2 regions of the Tepidimonas sp. HKU78 genome follow, and region 2 is predicted to be linked to the other one. Evidence: predicted binding sites of a transcription regulator. Region 2 holds the regulator's gene; the other holds the start of a gene.
What was found. Region 2 encodes FliA, which starts transcription of late flagellar genes. Its sites were predicted from a motif close to CTAAAGTTTNNNNNNNNNNNGCCGNTA; they were not measured.
Positions count from the first base shown of each region.

Region 1: the regulator FliA is predicted to act here: its motif matches at 1,110-1,136, upstream of ACPYIS_RS13720 (flagellin).

Region 1 is NZ_CP187547.1:2,785,123-2,790,312, forward strand. Features, by position in the region: gene ACPYIS_RS13715 (HD-GYP domain-containing protein) at 1-975, opposite strand, end outside; gene ACPYIS_RS13720 (flagellin) at 1,229-2,047, shown strand; gene fliD (flagellar filament capping protein FliD) at 2,193-3,605, shown strand; gene ACPYIS_RS13730 (flagellin) at 3,762-4,583, shown strand; gene ACPYIS_RS13735 (cytidylyltransferase domain-containing protein) at 4,617-5,190, opposite strand, start outside.
Region 2 is NZ_CP187547.1:243,304-248,493, reverse strand. Features, by position in the region: gene flhF (flagellar biosynthesis protein FlhF) at 1-1,300, shown strand, start outside; gene ACPYIS_RS01275 (hypothetical protein) at 1,293-1,931, shown strand; gene ACPYIS_RS01270 (RNA polymerase sigma factor FliA) at 1,982-2,701, shown strand; gene ACPYIS_RS01265 (hypothetical protein) at 2,741-3,124, opposite strand; gene flgM (flagellar biosynthesis anti-sigma factor FlgM) at 3,130-3,468, opposite strand; gene flgA (flagellar basal body P-ring formation chaperone FlgA) at 3,562-4,329, opposite strand; gene flgB (flagellar basal body rod protein FlgB) at 4,495-4,944, shown strand; gene flgC (flagellar basal body rod protein FlgC) at 4,957-5,190, shown strand, end outside.

The DNA of each region.
Region 1 (5,190 bases), 330 kb from region 2:
TTGTTGCCCCCCGGTGCGGAAAAACACCGCCAGCCGCGCGGATTCGCGCGCGCCCCGGCCGGGGCGGCTGGCGCGCGGACTCATGGACGCAGTGTAGCGGTCCAGCACCTGGATGATGTGTGCCAGCGCCTCGCCGGGCGGGCGCGCCGCCAGCGGCACCCCTGGCGCCAGCGCGCTGTGGTGCAGCGTCACCGCCTGCAGCCAGACGGGGTCGTCCACCCCCGCCTGCCGCAGCAGGCGCGCGCCCTCCTGCGCGTGGGCATCGATCTGCGCCCGCTGCGCCGGCGACGGCGGCGCGGCCTGCGTCGCCAGCGCATCCTGCAACTGCAGCATCGCCACGTTCATGGTCGCGGTGGCCAGCACCAGGGTACGGGTGCGCGCCTCATCCAGCCCCAGGCGCGGTGCCAGCCGGCGCGCCAGCACCGCGCACTGCAGCGCGTGCAGCACGCTGTAGTCGCTGGGGCTGCTGCAGGCGCGGTACGTCAACACCAGTGTCGCCGACTCCATCGCCCCCGGCGTGCGCTCCCACTGCTGAATATCGGCCCACAGCGCCGCCAGGCGCTGGCGTGTCTCGTTCGGCCCCCAGGCGCCCTGCGCGATGTTGGCCAGCAAGCGCCGCAGGCGCGCCGTCACCTCGGCACACTGCTCGGGGAACGTCCCCCGCAGTGGCTCTCGGCCGGCTGCCTCGTCCTCCAGCGACACGTAGCGGTCCAGATCTTTGATGGCGGCCTTGTGGATCTCCGCGCGCAGCAGCCCCTGCATCAGCACCTTGACCGCCAGTTCCGATTCCTCGAACGGCACGAACACCCGCCGCCGCGCACGGATGCCCTCCAGCTGCGCCTCGTCCTCGATGCGCAGACCCTTGGCCAGCAGCACCTGCCCGGTCTCGTCCAGCAGGGTAAACGGCAGCGTCAAGCCCACCCGTAGCTGCTCCATGGGCAGCGGAACGGGCTGGAGCCGGTCGGGGGTAGTCATGGTGGAGACGGCTTGGACGCAATCACGGCGTGCTCGGGCAGGCTGTCGATTCTAGTGGCCCCGACTGGCCTCTGGGACCCGCAGCACTGTCCTGACGCCGCAGCCAGCGCCAACGATACGCACCGGAAGAAACCCTCAAGTTCGGGCCGACAGGGCCGATATAGCAGGCAACCGGTAGTTCAACGGACCACCAGCAGCGGGCACGGGGCCCAATGCGGTGCATCCACCGGGCTTACCCACAGGAGCGACCGTCATGAGCCTGTCCATCAACACCAACCCGATTTCGCTGAACGCCCAGCGCAACACCGTCAACAACATGCAGTCACTGCAAACGACGATGGCCCGCTTGTCGTCGGGACTGCGCGTCAACACCGCCAAGGACGACGCCGCTGGCTTAGCGATTGCAGAGCGGATGCAATCTCAGGTACGTGGGCTCGGCATGGCGCTTATCAATGCCGGCGACGGTCTTTCCATGGTAGAGGTTGCCGACGGGGCTTTGGGATCCGTCACCGACGTTTTACAGCGTATTCGGGAGCTTGCTATTCGTTCGCGGAACGGCTCGAACGACGACACATCGCGGGCGAACCTGCAGACAGAATTCACCCAGCTCCGCGCCGAAATCGGTCGCATCCGATCACAAACGAGCTTTAACAATCGGCAAATTCTTGGTGGTGGAGCCACATCGTATGCCTTCCAGGTAGGAGCCAGTCAAGGGCAGACAGTAACCGTATCGATGCGCAGCATTGGATCAATCTCTACCGCGTTGGGTGCTGGGACAATATCCACAGTAGCGGGCGCCAGCGCCATGTTGGCCACTATCAACACGGCCATCCAAAGCGTGGTGACGAACCGGGCACGCCTCGGCGCCGTGATGAGTCGATTTGAGAACATCATGAGCAACATTCGCATCGCAGCGGAGAAGCAGTCTGCCGCCCGCGGCCGCATCATGGACGCCGACTTCGCCGCCGAGACGGCCAACCTCAGCCGCACCCAGATCTTGCAGCAAGCCGGCACCGCCATGATCGCCCAGGCCAATCAGCTGCCGCAAAACGTCTTGGCCCTGCTGCGCTGATCACGGCGCCAACGCCACGCAACCAACGGCCTGACGCCTGCCGGCGTCAGGCTCGGTCGCTGGACAGTAAGGGTATCGCCCGCTTTTTCTCCTTGCGCCCAGACGCCTGTCGACGTATAACACGCCACTGTCGCAGGAGTAGACCATGGCCATCTCAGCCCCCGGCGTCGGCAGCGGACTCGACGTCAACGGTATCATCTCTCAGCTTGTCGCCCTCGAGCGCAAGCCGATCCAGCAGATCCAGTCCCAGATCGGCGGTCTGCAGAGCAGCATCTCGGCGTGGGGCCAAATCAAGTCTGGCCTGGCCAAGTTGCAGGATGCGGCTGCGAAGCTGCTCGACACGTCGCTGTGGCAACGCAATACGGCGACCTCCAGCAACGAAAACTCGTTATCAGTCCGCACCAGTGGCGGGGCCATGGCCGGCAGCTACCAGGTCAGCGTACAGGCGCTGGCACAAGCCCAGTCGGCGCGAACGGCCACTGGCTTTGCAGCTGGAACCCCTTTGGGATTGGAAGGCCGGCTGGAGTTCACGCGCGGCACCTGGAGCGGTGGCAGCTTCAGCGCCGGTGGCACCCCGGTCAGCGTCACTGTCACCGCGACGGACACCCTGAGCGACATTGCCACCAAAGTCAACCAAGCCAATGCCGGGGTCACGGCGGTGGTGGTGCGCAGCGGAGGCCAGGAGAATCTGGTCTTCAAAAGCAGCCAGACAGGGGCGTCCCAGGGCTTCGAGATCCGAGCCTATGACGCCAACGATGACCTGATCACCGACGGCACCACAGGCTTGGGGGCGTTGTCGTATTTCAACAACGGTGGGGGTATCGTCGGGTTGACGCTGAGCGCCGCCGCACAAGACGCCGTGCTCGAGATCGACGGTATCGCTGTCACATCGGCGTCCAACACCTTTAGCGATACGATTGCTGGCTTGACGCTGGAAGCCAAGAGCATCACGCCCTCCCCCGCCACGGTCAATGTGCGCAGCGATACCGCCGCCATGGCCGAAGCCGTCAAGGCGTTTCAGACGGCATTCAACGAACTGAGCAAAACCATCAAGGACCTGACGCGGGCCGACCCCACTGGCCAGGGCAACGGGCCGCTGCGCGGCGACCAGGCCGCGATCGGTATCCTGACCATGCTGCGGAATTACGCTGGTGCGGAAGTGGCTGGTGGTCCGCTCGCACGACTAAGCGACTTAGGACTTTCATTTGAGCGCGATGGATCTTTGTCCTTGAACACCTCCGCGTTAGAGGCAGCGCTCGCTGCCCCCGAAGCAGTGCAGAGAGTATTCGCTGATACTCCGGCGGGTGTGGCCCGGGGTATCCGCGACTTCACTCGCGATGCACTCGCAACCGAAGGGTCTGCCGCTTTGCGCGAGAAGTCACTCAAGGATACGGTGAACCGAAAAAGCGAAGAAATGCGTCGCATCGAAGAGCGAGCAGCCCGTAACGAGCAACGCCTGCGCGCCCAGTACACGGCACTGGACACCAAGATGGCCCAGTACAACAGCCTGAGTAACTACATCACACAGCAGCTTGGGAGCTGGTCTAAGCCCAAGTAAGCATTCCTTCGATTTGGACTGGCAAAGCCCCGCTTTTCGGGGCTTTAATGTTTTTGACCTTGCCGAAAATATGGCCATGGGCAGTCGGCACGTGTACACCCCGCAAGCGCCGCGCCTTCGTAGATACACCTCTTGCCGATGTGAAGGAGTCGAACCATGGCGCTGACCATCAACACCAACGTGATGTCGCTGAACGCCCAGCGCAACACCGTCAACAACATGCAGTCGCTGCAAACGACGATGGCCCGCCTGTCGTCGGGCCTGCGCGTCAACACCGCCAAGGACGACGCGGCAGGGCTGGCCATCGCCGAGCGGATGCAATCTCAAGTGCGCGGCTTGGGTATGGCCCTCATCAACGCTGGCGATGGGATTTCGCTGGCAGAAGTGGCGGATGGTGCCTTGTCCTCCCTTTCCGACGTGTTACAGCGAATTCGCGAATTAGCGATCCGTGCGCGCAACGGAACTAACGACGATACCGCCCGTGCCAATCTGCACACTGAATTTCTGCAGCTACGCCAGGAAGTCGGCCGAATTCGTGCCCAAACCAGCTTCAACAACCGACAGATCCTGGGGGCGAACGCTAGCGCTTACTCTTTTCAGGTGGGGGCGAGCCAAGGACAGGTTGTTACGGTAAATATCACGAGTATCGGTTCCATATCCACTGCGCTCAACGCCCTAACAATCTCTACTGCCGGGGGCGCTAGCGCCATGCTGGCAACGATCAACACAGCGCTACAAAGTGTCGTCACGCGCCGCGCCAATCTCGGGGCGATTATGAGCCGCTTCGAAAATATCATGAGCAACATTCGCATCGCAGCGGAGAAGCAGTCTGCCGCCCGTGGCCGCATCATGGACGCCGACTTCGCCGCCGAGACGGCCAACCTCAGCCGCACCCAGATCTTGCAGCAAGCCGGCACCGCCATGATCGCCCAGGCCAACCAGCTACCACAAAACGTGCTGCGTTTGCTGCAGGGCTGACGTCTCAGCCAAATGCCACAGCGAAAGCGGCACTCAGCCGCTTTCGCCACTGTGCCAGCGCAGCAAACAGTCTGCCATCGCCAGATCGAGCGGGGTGTCGATGTCCACAGAACGCTCTGGCGGCATCACGTAGGCGACGGTCTCGTCGGTCACAAACGAGCGCGTGCGGCGCAGCCAGTGGGTCTGGGCGACATACACCGCGCCATTAAGGGCGTACAAGGCTGGCGCGTCTTGGCGCCGCTGCGGCCGTTCCCCATCCGGCAAGAAGGATTGCAAACGCCCTTGGGCCGAGAGTCGAAACAGCCACCACGGCGGCATGTGCGCCTCGGTCACGCTGACGCAGGCTGGCGCACCCGTCGCCAGGCACTGTTCCACGGCAGCATCGATGTCCCGTGCCGACCGCAGCGGAGACGTCGGCTGCAGCAGCACCACCCATTCGGCATCCGGCAGGCACGCCAGGGCGTGCAGCACGACGTCGATGCCCGGAGTCTCGTCTCGGGCCAGCTCGGGCGGACGCACGAAGGGAACCTCAGCCCCCCACGCACGGGCAACGGCCAAAATCGCCTGGTCGTCGGAGGACACGACCACGCGATCGATACTGCGGGCT
Region 2 (5,190 bases):
ACAGCGGGCGGCAGCGCAGCTGCCCCCGGTGTCGCCTGACAGCACGGTGGCCCAAGACAGCGAGACGCTGGCCATGAGCACGCTGTCGTTCCAGGAATATGTGCGCGAGCGCATGTTGCGCAAACGGCGCGAGGCGTTGCAGGGCCGTGCGCCCGAGTCGGCGGGCGCCGCGCGGCCCGCCGTGCCTCCGCGGGCGGCGCCCGCCCCCACCGCGGCGCGCGCGCCCGCAGCGCCGGCGCCGCGCGACGACGACGCGATGGTGCTGCCCTTTGGCCGCAGTGCGCCCGCTGCGTCCGCGCCACAGGCGGCGGCCACGCCGCGCCGCGTGCCCGCCGATGACGCGGCCCGCGCCAGCCGGCTCGAGGCACAGCTGGCCGCCATGCAGGCCATGATGGAGGAGCGCTTCCAGACCCTGGCATGGCTGGGGCAGTCGCGCCTCAATCCGATCCAGTCGCCATTGATGCTCAAGTTCATCCGGGCCGGATATTCGCCCACGGTGGCACGTGCCGTTCTCGAGCGCCTGCCGGCCCACTTGGGCGCGGCGGATGCCTGGCGTTGGACGCTGGAAGTGTTGGCGCGCAATCTGCGCGTCGCGCGCGAGCCAGGGCACTTGTGCGACGAGGGTGGCGTCTTTGCGCTCATTGGCTCGACTGGGGTGGGCAAGACCACCACGGCCGCCAAACTGGCCGCGCAATGCGTCAAGGCCTATGGCGCCAACAGCGTGGGCCTGATCTCGCTTGACACCTACCGCGTGGCCGGCTACGAGCAGCTGCGCGCCTACGGACGCATGCTGGGCGTGGTGGCCCACCAGGCCCACGACCGGGCCGCGCTGCAAGACTTGCTGGAGCTGTTGGCCAACAAACGCATGGTCATCATCGACACCGCAGGCCTGGGGCAAAAAGACCCGCGCATCCAGGACATGATGGCGCTGTTGCAAGCACCACAGATTCGCAAGCTGCTGGTGGTCAACGCCGGCAGCCACGGTGACACGCTCGACGAAGTCTTTCAGGCCTACCGTGACACGCCCTTGCATGGCGTGATCCTGTCCAAGGTCGACGAGGCCGCCAAACTGGGGCCGGCGGTGGACGCGCTCATCCGGCACCAAGCCGTGCTGCGCGGGCTGACCACCGGCCAGCGTGTGCCCGAGGACTGGCAGCGTCCCGACGCCGCCGCGCTGGTGCGTCTGTCGATGGGGGGGCGGGGCAAGTCGGCGTTCGACCCCACCAGCGCCGAATTGCCGTTTTTCTTCACCGATCCGGTGCAGTCGGGCTGGCAGCCCGAGGGGGCCGCCCATGCTTGAGCCGATCCGCGACCAAGCGGCAGGCTTGCTGGCGTGGCACCTGCAGCCACCGACGCGCGTGCTGGCCGTGATCGCGGCCGCCCGCGGCTCGGCGTCGTTGGAGTTGTTGTGGCGGCTGCACCAGGGGTGTCAGGCGTTGGGCATGCCGTGCGCCGTGGTCGAGGGCGAACCCGGCCACTGGCCGGAGGACCTGCCGAGCGGCGGCGCGTGGCTGTGGCACGCGCCAGCCAACGAGGTGTTGCGCTGGTGGCCCACCGATGGTGGGCGGCCATTGGTGGCGTTGACGGCCGAGCCGGCGGCGCTCGTGGCGGCCTACCAGGATCTCAAGCGCCTGCACGGCATGGGCCTGCGACCTGTGGTGATCGCCTTACCTGAGCCCAGCGACCATCCGGTACCCGACGTCGCGAGGGGTGGCGAGGCGCCCGCGCCAGGGCCGCTGCAGGCAGCCCTGTCGGCGCTGCGCCGCACCTGCGACAGCCACCTGGGCGTCGCTCCGATGGTCTGGGCGCTGGGGTATGATGCGCGGGGATCGGTCACACCCGAAACCCAGGCCGTGTTGGGCAGAATCCTGGATGCGGCTTGGGTGTTGGAAGCACCGGCTTTTGCGGGGGAGCAACGGCGGCCATGCTGACGTCCAGTCCGGTGCCGATACCGCGGCCGATCCGACCGCCGGAGTTTTCGATGTACACGCCCAAGGGCACGCTCGACCGAGACGCGCAGTTGCGCCAGTATGCGCCGCTGGTGCACCGGCTGGCGCACCTGATGATTGCACGTCTGCCCGCCAGCGTCGAGCTCGACGATTTGATCCAGGTCGGCATGATCGGGCTGACCGAGGCGCTGGCGCGCTATGAGCCGTCGATGGGGGTGCAGTTCGAAACCTTCGCCAGCCAGCGCATCCGCGGGGCCATGCTCGACGAGCTGCGCGATGCCGATTGGATGTCGCGCGGCTCACGCAAACTGCAAAAGGACATCGAGGGCGCGATCCACCGGCTGGAGCAGCGCCTGCAGCGCGCCCCACGCGAGTCCGAGATCGCGCAAGAGCTGGGCATGTCGCTCGCGGAGTACCACGAAACCCTGTCGCGCATGCGGGGCACGCAGCTGGTCTATCTGGAAGATCTGGGTTCGCGCAGCGAAGACGACGACGGGTTTTTGGATCGCCACTTGCCCGACGATGCCGACCGCAGCCCCGAGGCCATTTTGGCGGACCAGCGCATGCGCGCCGCCTTGGTCGAGGCGATCGGCAAGCTGCCCGAGCGCGAGCAGTACGTTATGAGCATGTACTACGAGCACGACATGAATCTCAAGGAGATCGCGGCCGTGCTAGGCGTCACCGAGTCTCGCGTGAGCCAGCTGCATTCACAGGCGATCGCGCGCTTGCGAGCGCGCCTGCGCGAGCACTGAACCCGTCCCACCGACAGGGCAAGCGCAGACACCCAGTATTCAGCCGTAGCCGCCGCGCCCCATGGTCGGGCGTGAGCGCCCGAGCTGGGAGTACGCCTGCAGCGCATCCTGCGGCAGCAACTGCGCCAGTGCCATGCGGGTGCTACCCGACAGGCGCGCTTGCAACTCCTGCAATTGCTGCAGCCGGCTGCCGATGTCCTCCAGCAGCCGGGCGGCCTCGGGCGCGGCCGCTTGGCCCGGGCCGCTGCGGCCCCACGCGTCGCGCACAGCCACGAACGCTTGCGCCAGCGCCGCGCACGCGGCCACCCACTGGTCTGCATCTACTTCGCCCGCCGCATGGCGCGGCGCCAACTGCAGCACATGGCCGAGTTGTTCGTGCGCCTCGCGCAACAGGGTCAGGGGGTCACCGCAGCGGGTGGTCATGCGCGTCAAGCGGAGCGGCGCGGGCCCGCTGCCGCCACGCCCAGCAGCTCGCGCGCGCTGCCCAGCAGTTTGTCGGCGATGACCTCGGCGTTGACCGAGAAACTGCCATTCTGGATGGCCGTCCGCATGGCCTCGACCTTGGCGGCATCGAAGCTGTCCGTTCCCGAGCGCGCGATGCCATTCGTCATGGCCTGCGTGACGGGCGAAAACTTGACCGTGGCGCTGACCGCTTCGGCGGAGGAAGCAGGCGCGCCGCGTGCGGACGAACTCACCCCCTCCGCGATGCGCTGCGTCACCGGAGTCGGCAAACCGAACTTCGATTCAGGCGAGTTGTTGACTTTCATGGCACTCTCCGCTCCCCGGGTAGAGGGGGCGCTCGAGAGCTTTATCGGCGGGATGAGCCCGGACTTTACCCCTTTTTTGAGATTTTGTGTGGATTAGAGGGTCAGTACCACCGTTTGGGCATCGAGCACTGTGCCCACCAGGATGCGGCGGTTGGGCAGGCGCACCCGCACGGGCTCGCCGATACGGCCGTGGCCCAGCGCCTCGCCGGTGGCCATCACGACGAAGCCGGGCCCCTCCAGGCGCAGACGCACGGTGCTGCCGGGCTCGAAAACCTGCGGTGCACGCACCACACCGGTGCGCAACACTTGCCCTGCTCCCAGTCCACGCACGGCCTGCAAGCCCTGCCAATCCTGCGGGCGCACCAAGACGGCCTCGCGATACGCGGTCCAGTCAACCTCGGCAGCTTCGGCGTGTTCAGGGCCCAGCGTCTCGCCGGGCGCCACCGGGCGCCGCAGCACCCAGCCGGGACCCCAAACGCGCACATAAATCGGTAAAAAGACGTTCCACGGCGTGGGGCCTTCGGCGCAGCGCAGCCCGATGCGGCTGCGCCCCCACAGGCGGGTACCAGCAGGCAAGTAGGGCTCCACGCGCCGGCACGGGGCCAGTTGCAGGCGCGGGTCGAGCGTGCCCACTTCGATCTCGGCGCGCAGGGGCAAATCCGCCGTCGCGCCCTGGAGCTGCTGTGCGACTTCGCCGTCGAGCCAGCGCCCCATCTGTTCACGCCAAGGGCTCGATCCAACCGGCGCCGACGCCTCGCCCGCCCAACCTGGGGCGGTGGCCAGCCACAGGGCGGCCGCGGCTGCCGCGCACAGCCACGCCCGCACGGCGTGTCGCCAGCCAAGGGGGAGTGGGGTTGCCATATTCACCCCTGCACTGTAGGCGCAGCGCGTGGCGGGCAAAACCCGGAAATGCCAGCCGCGCCCTCGCCTTATCGGCGCTTTGCGTGCCCTCAAGTTTTTGACAATGCAGGCAACGAGGCGGTCTGCGGACCGCGCACCACCATCCGACGACGGGTAGAGGCCGATATGTTCAACCGATGGACCGAGCGCATGGACTTGCTGGGGCAAGCCCTGCAGCTGCGCGCGTACCGGCAGCAGGTCATCGCCAGCAACATCGCCAATGCCGAGACCCCCGGCTACGTGGCGCGCGACTTCGACTTTCGCACTGCGCTGCTGCAGGCCCAGGCACGCGAGCGCGGTGCCACCCTATCGACGGCCAGTGCAGCGGTGCCGTCGGCGTTGCAGGGGCTGGCGGGCAGCGATCCGCGTCACTTGCGCACCGCTGCCGCGGCCGGCGTCACTGACGCCGCGCGCCCCGCCTACACCGTGCGCACCCAGCCGTCGCTGGACCAAAACACGGTCGATCTGGACCAGCAGCGCGCCAACTTCGTGGACAACGCCGTGCAGTACGAGACGACGCTGCGGTTCATCAACGGCCACGTCAAGACGATGCTGGCGGCCATCCAAGGGCAATGACGGGAGATCGCCATGTCGATGTTTCGCATTTTCGACGTCTCGGGCAGCGCCATCAGCGCGCAGGCGCAGCGCCTCAATACGGTGGCGTCCAACCTGGCCAATGCGGATGCGGTCGCGGGCCCGGACGGCCAGGCGTACAAGGCGCGGCAAGTCGTGTTTCAAACGGTGCCGATGGGCGAACCGGCGTCTGCCGGCGTCAAGGTGCGCACCATCGTCGAGAGCGATGCGCCCAACCGGCGCGTCTTC